One region of the Halomonas profundus genome, then DNA from elsewhere that is predicted to be linked to it. Evidence: predicted binding sites of a transcription regulator. Region 1 holds the regulator's gene; the other holds the start of a gene.

Region 1 (4,544 bases):
GTATGCGCGCATCGGTGGTCAGGTAAATAACTTGAAAGACGATTTTACGCTGGCGCAACTCGTCTAATAAAGAGGGCAGGCGCTCCAGAGCTCCCGGCAAATTGCGGGCATCAATACTCACCGCTAAATGTGCTCGGTCGCCCTGGTCACGCAGTTCATCCACCAACGACCCCAGCAACATAGCTGGGAGGTTATCAATCGCGTAGTAGCCAAGATCTTCCAGCGCTTGCAAGGCGATAGATTTACCTGACCCGGAGCGGCCGCTAATGATCACCAGTTGCATAGAGTCTCTCTTTGCTTTGATCAAGCTGCGTTGAGGGTGGTGAGCGGATAACCTGCTGTGATCTGCCCTGAACAGGGTTTCAGACCCTTAGGCCGCTGATTGCTCGCGAATTTTGGCGGTAATCAGCTCAAGCAGTTCGCGCTGGCTGGCTGCTTTACGCAGTTGCTGGCGCGTGTCCGCATCATTCATGATGGTCGCTACCTGACCCAGTAGTGAGAGATGCGTGTCATCTGCCTCTTCGGGTACCAACAGGACAAACACCAGATCTACCGGGTCGCCGTCGATAGCGTCAAAATCGATCGCTTCAGCCAGTTTCAAAAATCCAGCGATAGGGGCGTTGCAGTGGGGGCTACGCGCATGAGGAATAGCCACGCCGTTACCAATACCCGTACTACCTAAGCGCTCGCGGCCGATTAAACGGCTAAACACTTCTTGGCTGTCCAGGCTGGGGATATTTTGGGCGATAAAGGTGCTGTAAAACTCCAGCACCCTTTTTTTGCTGCCCCCGGGGACGTCGAACAGAACGCGTTCCGGGGGGAGTATGGTTTCCAACGTCATTGAATTAACGCACACCGGCGCCTTGGGCGCGAGCTTGTGCTTTTTCCTTGTGTTTAACGAGTTGACGGTCGATTTTGTCCGCTAGTGCGTCGATAGCGGCGTACATATCACTGTCTAGGGCTTCCGCATGTAAGTCAGCACCTGCGGCGTGCAGCGTACAGGCGGCCTGCTGGCGCTCTTTCTCCACTGATAAGGTGACTTGCACCGTAGTTATATTGTCGTAATGGCGCTCTACACGCTCAAGCTTCTCGTTGACATAGTCACGCAAGGCGTCAGTCAGTTCTACGTGATGACCAGTGATATTTACTTGCATTGACGTGCTCCTTATCCATCGGACTGTACTTCGATTGTAACCCTTTTTGCCGCGTTGCAAAGCCCTTGTCGAGAGTTTCCCTGAAACGTTAACGAAGTTAGCGCAAACGACGCCGTTCACTGGAAGAGGGAATGCCCATGGCTTCACGGTATTTCGCCACCGTACGACGCGCCACTTGAATCCCTCCTTCGCCTAATAGCGTCACTAAGCGGCTGTCTGAAAGCGGCTTGCCGGGCGGCTCCTCTTGAATCAGTTTCTTGAGTCGTGCACGGATGGCGGTGCTGGAGTGGCTGTCGCCATCTTGACCGCTCACCTGGCTTGAGAAAAAGTATTTGAGTTCAAACACACCACGGGGTGTATGGATATATTTTTGCGTCGTTACCCGTGAAATAGTCGACTCGTGCATCTCCACGGCTTCGGCAATGTCGGCCAGTATCAGTGGTTTCATGGCTTCTTCGCCGTGCTCTAAAAAGCCAATCTGGCGGGTAATGATTTCGCGACCAACACGCAGCAGCGTATCGTTTCGGCTAGAGAGGCTCTTGATCAACCAGCGCGCTTCCTGCAAGTGCTCTTTGAGAAACTGGTTGTCATCGCTTTTATCCGCACGCTTAATCAAGCTGGCGTAGTCGGGCTGAATGCGCAGCCGTGGCAGGGCCTCGGGGTTGAGCTCTAAATGCCAGCCTTCATTATCGTGGCGGACGACTAGATCGGGGGTGACATAGCTGTCATCGGTGTCGCCGTAGGCGCTGCCTGGGCGTGGGTCTAGGCTGCGAATAAGCAGGATGACATCGGCCAGCTGTTCGTCGTCGAGCCCTAGACGGCGTTTCAGCAGACGCATATCGTCTTTGCCAAGCGCTTCGAGAAACTGCCGCACCAAGCGGCGGGCGGGAACCAGCAGTGGCGTATTATCGGGGAGAGCGGCGAGCTGCAGCATCAAGCATTCACGCAAGTCACGGGCAAATATGCCGGTCGGCTCAAACTGCTGGAGCTTGAGTAGAATGGTTTCCACTTCGCGTTGGCTTAGCCCGTCAATGCCCTGGGCACGAAGCCCTTCACGGATGTCGTTGAGCGGCTGGGTCAGGTAGCCGTTGGCGTCTAGCGCGTCGATTAAACTTTCCGCGACAAGCTGCTCGCGAGCGCTAAAATCGGTCATGGCGAGTTGCCACAGCAGGTGGCCATGAAGGCTCTGCCCGGCTGCCTGGCGCTCAAAGTCGGGGCCTTCGCTGCTGCTGCCCCCCTGGCTTCCCATATCTTGATAGGTATCTGACCAGTCGCTATCTACCGAGAGCTCAGTAGGGATGCTCTCTGACCACTCTTCTTCCTTAGGCTCGCTGACAGCCTGTTCACTAAATTCATCTTCCTGCTCCAGCATGGGATTGGCATCGAGGGCCTGCTGAATTTCTTGACGAAGATCCAGCGTAGAGAGTTGCAGCAGCGCAATGGCCTGCTGCAACTGGGGCGTCATGGTCAGCTGTGTGCCGATACGCAGTTGGAGAGAAGCTTTCATGACCATCTGAGAACCACTCGTTAATCAGAATGCTCCACCCTAGTGCGAGTGAGTGCTTGGCGCAAGTGCAATAAGCATGCCATTGGTCGTAAAGTTGTTTTAAAGCGCTATTTAGGGGCGATTAAGGCAAAAACATTACAGGCGAAAATCGGCGCCCAAATACACATCCCTTACTTTTTGGTTGGTGAGAATCGAGGCGGGCGAGCCACTGGCGATGATTTGCCCATCGCCGACGATATAGGCGATATCGCAAATGTCTAGTGTTTCACGCACGTTGTGATCGGTGATCAGCACGCCGATATGGCGCTGTTTCAGTGCACGAATGATGGTTTTAATCTCACCTACCGAGATGGGGTCAACGCCCGCAAAAGGCTCATCGAGCAGAATAAAAGCGGGCTCTGTGGCTAGCGAGCGGGCTATTTCTACACGCCTGCGCTCGCCGCCCGAAAGGCTCATGCCCAGGTTGTCGCGAATATGGGTGATATGGAAGTCTTCGAGTAGCGCTTCCAGGCGCTGTTCGCGATCGCTGCGGTTAAGCTCTTTGCGGGTCTCGAGTATCGCCATAATATTCTCGGCAACCGAGAGTTTGCGGAAAATAGACGCCTCTTGAGGTAGATAGCCAATCCCCGCGGCTGCGCGCTCGTGCATGGGGGCGCGCGTTAAATCCACATCGTCGATACCCACCTTGCCAGCGTCGGATTTGACCAGCCCAACAATCATATAAAATGAGGTGGTTTTGCCCGCGCCGTTGGGGCCCAAAAGGCCAACGACACTGCCTTGGGATATCTCTAGATTGATGTCTTTGACCACTCGGCGGCGTTTGTAGCTTTTAGCCAGGTGGTGGGCATAAAGGGTTTTGATCGGCGCAGTGTCAGCAGTGGCCACAGCTAGGCTCCCTATTGTTCAGGCTGAAGGGTCATGCGTATGCGCTGGGGCTCGCTGCCATCAACGTCAGAGCGCGCTTGAATCACTTCTCGGTCAATAAAATACTCAAGGCGACCGCCACTAAAGGTGTCCTCTTGCTGGGTCAGTTCGGCTTGGTCGATCAGCTCTACGCGACGCTCGGCGACGTGATAAATAATCCGCCGCGCCCAGCCTTCCGTGGGGCCTTCTTGCCCTTCGCCTTGATGGCGCAAGTAGGCGCGCTCACCGGTAGCGGTGGCTGTCGAGAGTTCGCCCGCGTCGTTGCGTTCGATCTCTACCCGCTCGCCGCGCAGCTGCATTTCGCCTTGGCGAATGTCCACATCCCCAGTATAAACAGCTGTGCCTGCCCGCTGATCAAGATCTAAACGGTCGGCTTCCACTTCCACTGGGGCTTGTTGGGAAGATGAGTTGGTTTGGGCTAACACTGATAAAGGTATCGCTAAACCGAACAGTGCAGTGTAGAGCAGGGCTGGGGAAATCATGGCTTTCATGGCGGTTCCTATTAGCGTTGTGTGGCCGGGGGGTGCGTGCCGCGCACATTATCCGTTAAGCGAACCTGGCTGGTGTTAAGCCAAACGTCCATATGTGAAGCGCTCATTTGCTGTGGCGGTTGCTGCATCAATACCGGTGTGTCACTCCATGCATGCTGCTCGAGGCCATCATAGTGCAGTAGCTCGGTATCTAGCTGCCAGCCTTCATCTGGTGCAAACAGCCGAGCCGAACCTGACAGCAGCAGGGCTTGGGTAGCGGTGTTGAGCGTGCCTACAGCGGCGCTGGCCAGCCACTGACGGTTTTCGCTGTCATACAGTACTGCCTCGGGCTCTTCCGTCCAGGTTTCGCTGCGCTGCGGGGTATGGATAAGGCGCGGTGTTTTTAGCGACTGCATGACACTGCCGTTATCCCCGAATAGGGTAATCTCGGCATTTTCCAGCACGTGGCCAGGTTCCTGAGCCTGTGCT
Region 2 (4,544 bases), 1.3 Mb from region 1:
AGAGAGAGAACACAATCGTCGCCATGATCAAAAATATCTTTCTTCGGCCACTTCGATCAGACATTGCACCAAATATTAAACCAGATATTGCCCAGGTGACTGATAACGCAGAGGCTGTTAGGCCTATCTGTAGGTTTGTCAAGGCCAACTCCGGCTGAACAAATGGCATCAGGAAGTTAAGTGCATTCCTGTCAAAAAATACAATGCCAAAGTTAAGGCTCAATAGAGTAACTAAAAGGATTTGATAACGAGTGTTATTGGGCGTGTTAGGCAGGGTAGCTGTATTATTGTTAGTCATGGCTTATTAACACCTTGCATTGATGGGTGCGCTTTTTTAACGCTTCAAATGCGGTTGGCACATTGTTAAGTGGCACGGTCTCGGTGATTAAATGGCGAGGCTCTACAACGCCAGAATCGAGAATATCCAACGCACTTTCGTATTCACGTCGTGAGAAGAAAACGGCAGTTTGAAGGCGTATTTCCTTTGATAAAGCACTAAAGGGTATAAAGCTGTCAGACTTAGTGCATAAACCAAGAAGCAGAATCGTACCGTGCGTGCGAACCTGCTCAATGGCTTGCGCAATGAGACCAGGAACGCCCGCACACTCGAATACTATGTCTGCTGAACCTCCAAGTGACCGCTCTGCAGCTTTAATGGGTTGATATGGATCACAAACAAAACCGGTCGCCCCCATGTCATAGGCACGTTGTTCTTGGTATCGGGTAATATCCTGTATGACAACCGTCTGAGCGCCAAAGCGGCGCGCCCAAAAAGCGACAGCTAACCCGATAGGCCCAGCACCAAGGATGAGGACACGGTCACCAGGTTTCATGCCGGATAGCTGGAGACCATGGAGAGCAACGGCTAAAGGCTCTACAATTGCACCGTCGTCCATGCTTGCATTGAGAGGAAGAGGTACGCACTGGCGCGCAGCGGTGACGGCATATTCACCATATCCCCCTCCCTCCAACGCCATATCTAGACACCAAGCAGGATTCCCAGAACGGCATGCAGCGCAATAACCGCAACTTCGGAAAGGTATAACGGATACAAGATCTCCTATAGATACATCACTGACTTTTCGACCTAAAGCGACTATCTCGCCTGCATATTCGTGACCCAGCACATCGCCAGGACAAATGCCGAAAATGGGATCCTCAGTCATATGGAGATCGGAGCCACAAATTCCACATCGTTTCACCTGGATGACAACCTCATCGTCTCCTGGTGTAGGGTCTGGAAGTTCGCAAACATCTAAAGGCTGGTGTAACCCCTGAAAGACGGCAGCACGCATCAGCCCACCCTCCCAAGAGAAGTGCCTCCGTCAATAACCAATTGAGCACCGGTCATATAGGAAGAGGCGTCAGAGGCTAGGTATAGCGCCAGTGCCTTGATCTGTTCAGGATCAGCGATTTCCCCTAGAGGTACCTTGGCGTTCCAGGCCTGGCGAACTGCTTCGTCTTTCAACCAGCCACCACCAATGTTGGTTACGAAACCGCCGGGCGCGATAGTGTTGACCCGGATCCGGAACTCTGCCAACTCTAAGGCAACTTGACGTACTAAATGGGACACTCCCGCTTTTGCAGGCATGTAAGCAAGCCCGACCACAGGCTCTGTAATAAAGGCAGCATTGGAGGACGTGACAACAATTGATCCTCGACGCCGTGGCTTCATGTATTTAGCTGCCACTCGCAGAGTATTAAAGACCCCCGTCAGATTAATAGAAATTGTTCTATCCCAGCGGGCTGGATCTAAAACGTCAATCTGACCATCTCTATTTCGCCCTCCTGAAGGGTTCCAAAACCCTGCCCCAGGATCGATCCCCGCATTAGCAAAAACAATATCCAAGTTGCCAAACTGGCGGACATGTTCTTCGAAGGCTCGACTGGTCTGCATTCGATCAGCGACATCTAGCTGGACAGCATGAACCTTGCAGCCTTCGTCACGGAGTCTTTGTGCCTCACATTCGGCTGCGTCGATGTTTATATCCGCTAGTGTCACGTTAGCTCCGTTTTCTGCCAACGCTTCGGCATAGGCAAGTCCTAAACCTGAGGCTCCCCCCGTGATCAGGGCTGAACGCCCTTCTACGCTGAATTGCTCTAATACACGCATATCCCACCTCATAGAAATAACTGTTCATTGATGGGGATATTGTGTTCTTCACAATAAGTGACGTAGTGATTGATGAACCAGAAAACATCCAGCGTTTCTGCCCACTCCCCCTTCTCATCGAAGAACTCGTTAGCTCCCTGCATCCAAAATAGAGCTTTCATTCCATTAGCATCGTCGGTCACTAACGTGTGAGCCTGTCCGGGCATTTCCGTTATAAACTCACCAGGCCCGCAAACCCAGTCGTATTCCAAATATCGGAAAGATCCCTCCATTCCTACAGCCCATACCATTCCTCGGTGCTTATGGGTACCAATCACACCAGGGCTTTTAATCCATAAAATATTGCAATAAACATTATTCCTTACATCAAAGGCCAGATGCCGTATAGCTGCATTATCACCAAAAGGAACCCATGGGCTTTCTACCTCAGAGAGCCCTACATAGCTTCCCTCACGCCCAAATCGGTCTTGCATTGCCTTCATTGGTTCAGGAACTTCTACGATACGATAAGCATTACTAGCGGGTGCATTAGCCATTATTGTTCTCACTTTATTTATGGAAACGATGTATTACAGAGAACTATTCAGCAATTGCTATGCCAACTACTCAAAACCTAGACCTTAGTATAAAAAATAAAGTAAAATTCTTATTATGCAAAGGAAGTTAAGAGACTAGACACGACTAAAGTACAACTGAAGGATTGAACAAGACTCGCCAGTATTTAATTAATTTAATATTTTTAATAAAAAAATGAGAAAGACATGACAAAAAAAATGACGCTTTCGAAAATGACAACGCAACCCAATCAAGCGAGCTCTTGTGAGATAGGCCTTGATGATGGAGACCCACCCACTTTACGTGATTTGACAGAGAGGCTGCGCCTTACCCCTAACGATGGAAAAATTTGGTTCGATGATCGCCGCATGGTGCTACTTGGGGCTAATGCATTTGGTGTGTTGCGCAGAGAAATCATTGAATCACTAGGCTTTTCTAGAGCATGCAGCTTGCTGATGCGCGTAGGTTTTTCAGCTGGATCTGCCGACGCAGCTTTTGTACGAAAACATTGGCCACTAAACGATGAAGCTGGTGCGTTGACCGCGGGAGAGCGGTTACATGCGGTCATGGGGATGGTTAAAGTCGAAACGGTACGACGCGACCACGACATCCCGAACGGTATTTTCAATGCCGAGTTCCTTTGGCATGGTTCAATCGAAGCCGCCGAACATATAAATGCGTACGGCCTATCACGTGAACCGGTTTGCTGGATGCAGCTAGGTTATGCCAGCGGCTACGCCAGTGCTTTCTACGGTAAGCGAGTGATATATCGTGAGTTGGAGTGTGCTGGCTGCGGCGGCTCTTTCTGCCGAATCGTAGGTGAGATGACAAATCAAGAAATAGGCAGTACCCATGACCTTAGCTGGCTCACTCCAGGAGAATACCTTGCGCCTGAAGCGCGTAAGTCGTCTCGACAGGCTAACGTGGAAACCACTGGCGTGACGACAGCGTCATCTCCTGCCTCTATCCATGAGAAAATAGATACCCAAAAGATCGTGGGTATTTCAGCAGCAGTCAGTATTGCTTTGCAGAAGATCGAAAGAGTCGCGCCAACGCCAGCCACGGTACTGTTCAATGGAGAATCAGGTGTTGGGAAAGACTTGTTTGCTAACGAGCTTCACCGCAAAAGCAACTTGGCAAACGGCCCCTTTGTCGCCCTTAACTGTGCTGCAATCCCTGACACATTGGTTGAGGCAGAGCTGTTTGGCGTAGAAAAAGGTGCGTTTACAGGTGCAGAAAAAAGTCGACCGGGTCGGTTCGAACGAGCCAATGGGGGCACACTATTTCTTGATGAAATTCCATCATTAAGTTATGAGGCACAAGGTAAGCTTCTTCGCACCCTGCAGAATGGTGAGATAGAAAGAGTCGGTGGTGCACACCCTATTCAAGTTAACGTCAGGGTTGTTGCCGCCTCAAATAAAGATCTTTTCAAGGAAGTGCAGAATGGACTATTCAGAGAGGATCTTTATTACCGCTTAAATGTTTTTCCTATTCGCCTTCCCCCTCTTAGAGAACGCCAGGATGATATCCCCTTATTGATCGAACATTTTTTATACCGCTACTCAAACGTTTATAAAAAAAATATTCCAGGACTCACCCGAAAGGCCAGTGAAGCACTTTTAGACTATAGTTATCCTGGAAATATTCGCGAGCTTCAGAATTTAATAGAACGTGGCGTGATTAACGCGCTAGATTCTGAGCCGCTCAATGTGTTTCATATGTTTGACGACGTTGGCTTTGCCACAAAACTCAATCCCCCTTCAGGCCTCAATATTGATCCCACAGGAGAGCTGGAGGCTGGCACAAGTGGGCCTGATCTATTTGGCCGGGGTAAGCTTGACGATACGCAGAAGAGCGCTAAATATCACAGGAGAAG

What was found. The regulator sigma-54, encoded in region 1, starts transcription at its own class of promoters, with help from an activator protein. The targets are predictions, from matches to a motif close to TGGCACNNNNNTTGCTNT.
Region 2: LMS44_RS14675 (2,4'-dihydroxyacetophenone dioxygenase family protein) is a predicted target of sigma-54. The motif match lies at 2,697-2,714, and genes of this name have one in related genera.

The regions. Positions count from the first base shown of each region.
Region 1 is NZ_CP086344.1:1,937,754-1,942,297, forward strand. It holds gene rapZ (RNase adapter RapZ) at 1-283, opposite strand, end outside; gene LMS44_RS08590 (PTS sugar transporter subunit IIA) at 371-841, opposite strand; gene hpf (ribosome hibernation-promoting factor, HPF/YfiA family) at 846-1,154, opposite strand; gene LMS44_RS08600 (RNA polymerase factor sigma-54) at 1,252-2,667, opposite strand; gene lptB (LPS export ABC transporter ATP-binding protein) at 2,797-3,546, opposite strand; gene lptA (lipopolysaccharide transport periplasmic protein LptA) at 3,558-4,076, opposite strand; gene lptC (LPS export ABC transporter periplasmic protein LptC) at 4,088-4,544, opposite strand, start outside.
Region 2 is NZ_CP086344.1:3,212,099-3,216,642, forward strand. It holds gene LMS44_RS14660 (MFS transporter) at 1-298, opposite strand, end outside; gene LMS44_RS14665 (alcohol dehydrogenase catalytic domain-containing protein) at 291-1,295, opposite strand; gene LMS44_RS14670 (SDR family NAD(P)-dependent oxidoreductase) at 1,295-2,113, opposite strand; gene LMS44_RS14675 (2,4'-dihydroxyacetophenone dioxygenase family protein) at 2,122-2,649, opposite strand; gene LMS44_RS14680 (sigma-54-dependent Fis family transcriptional regulator) at 2,875-4,544, shown strand, end outside.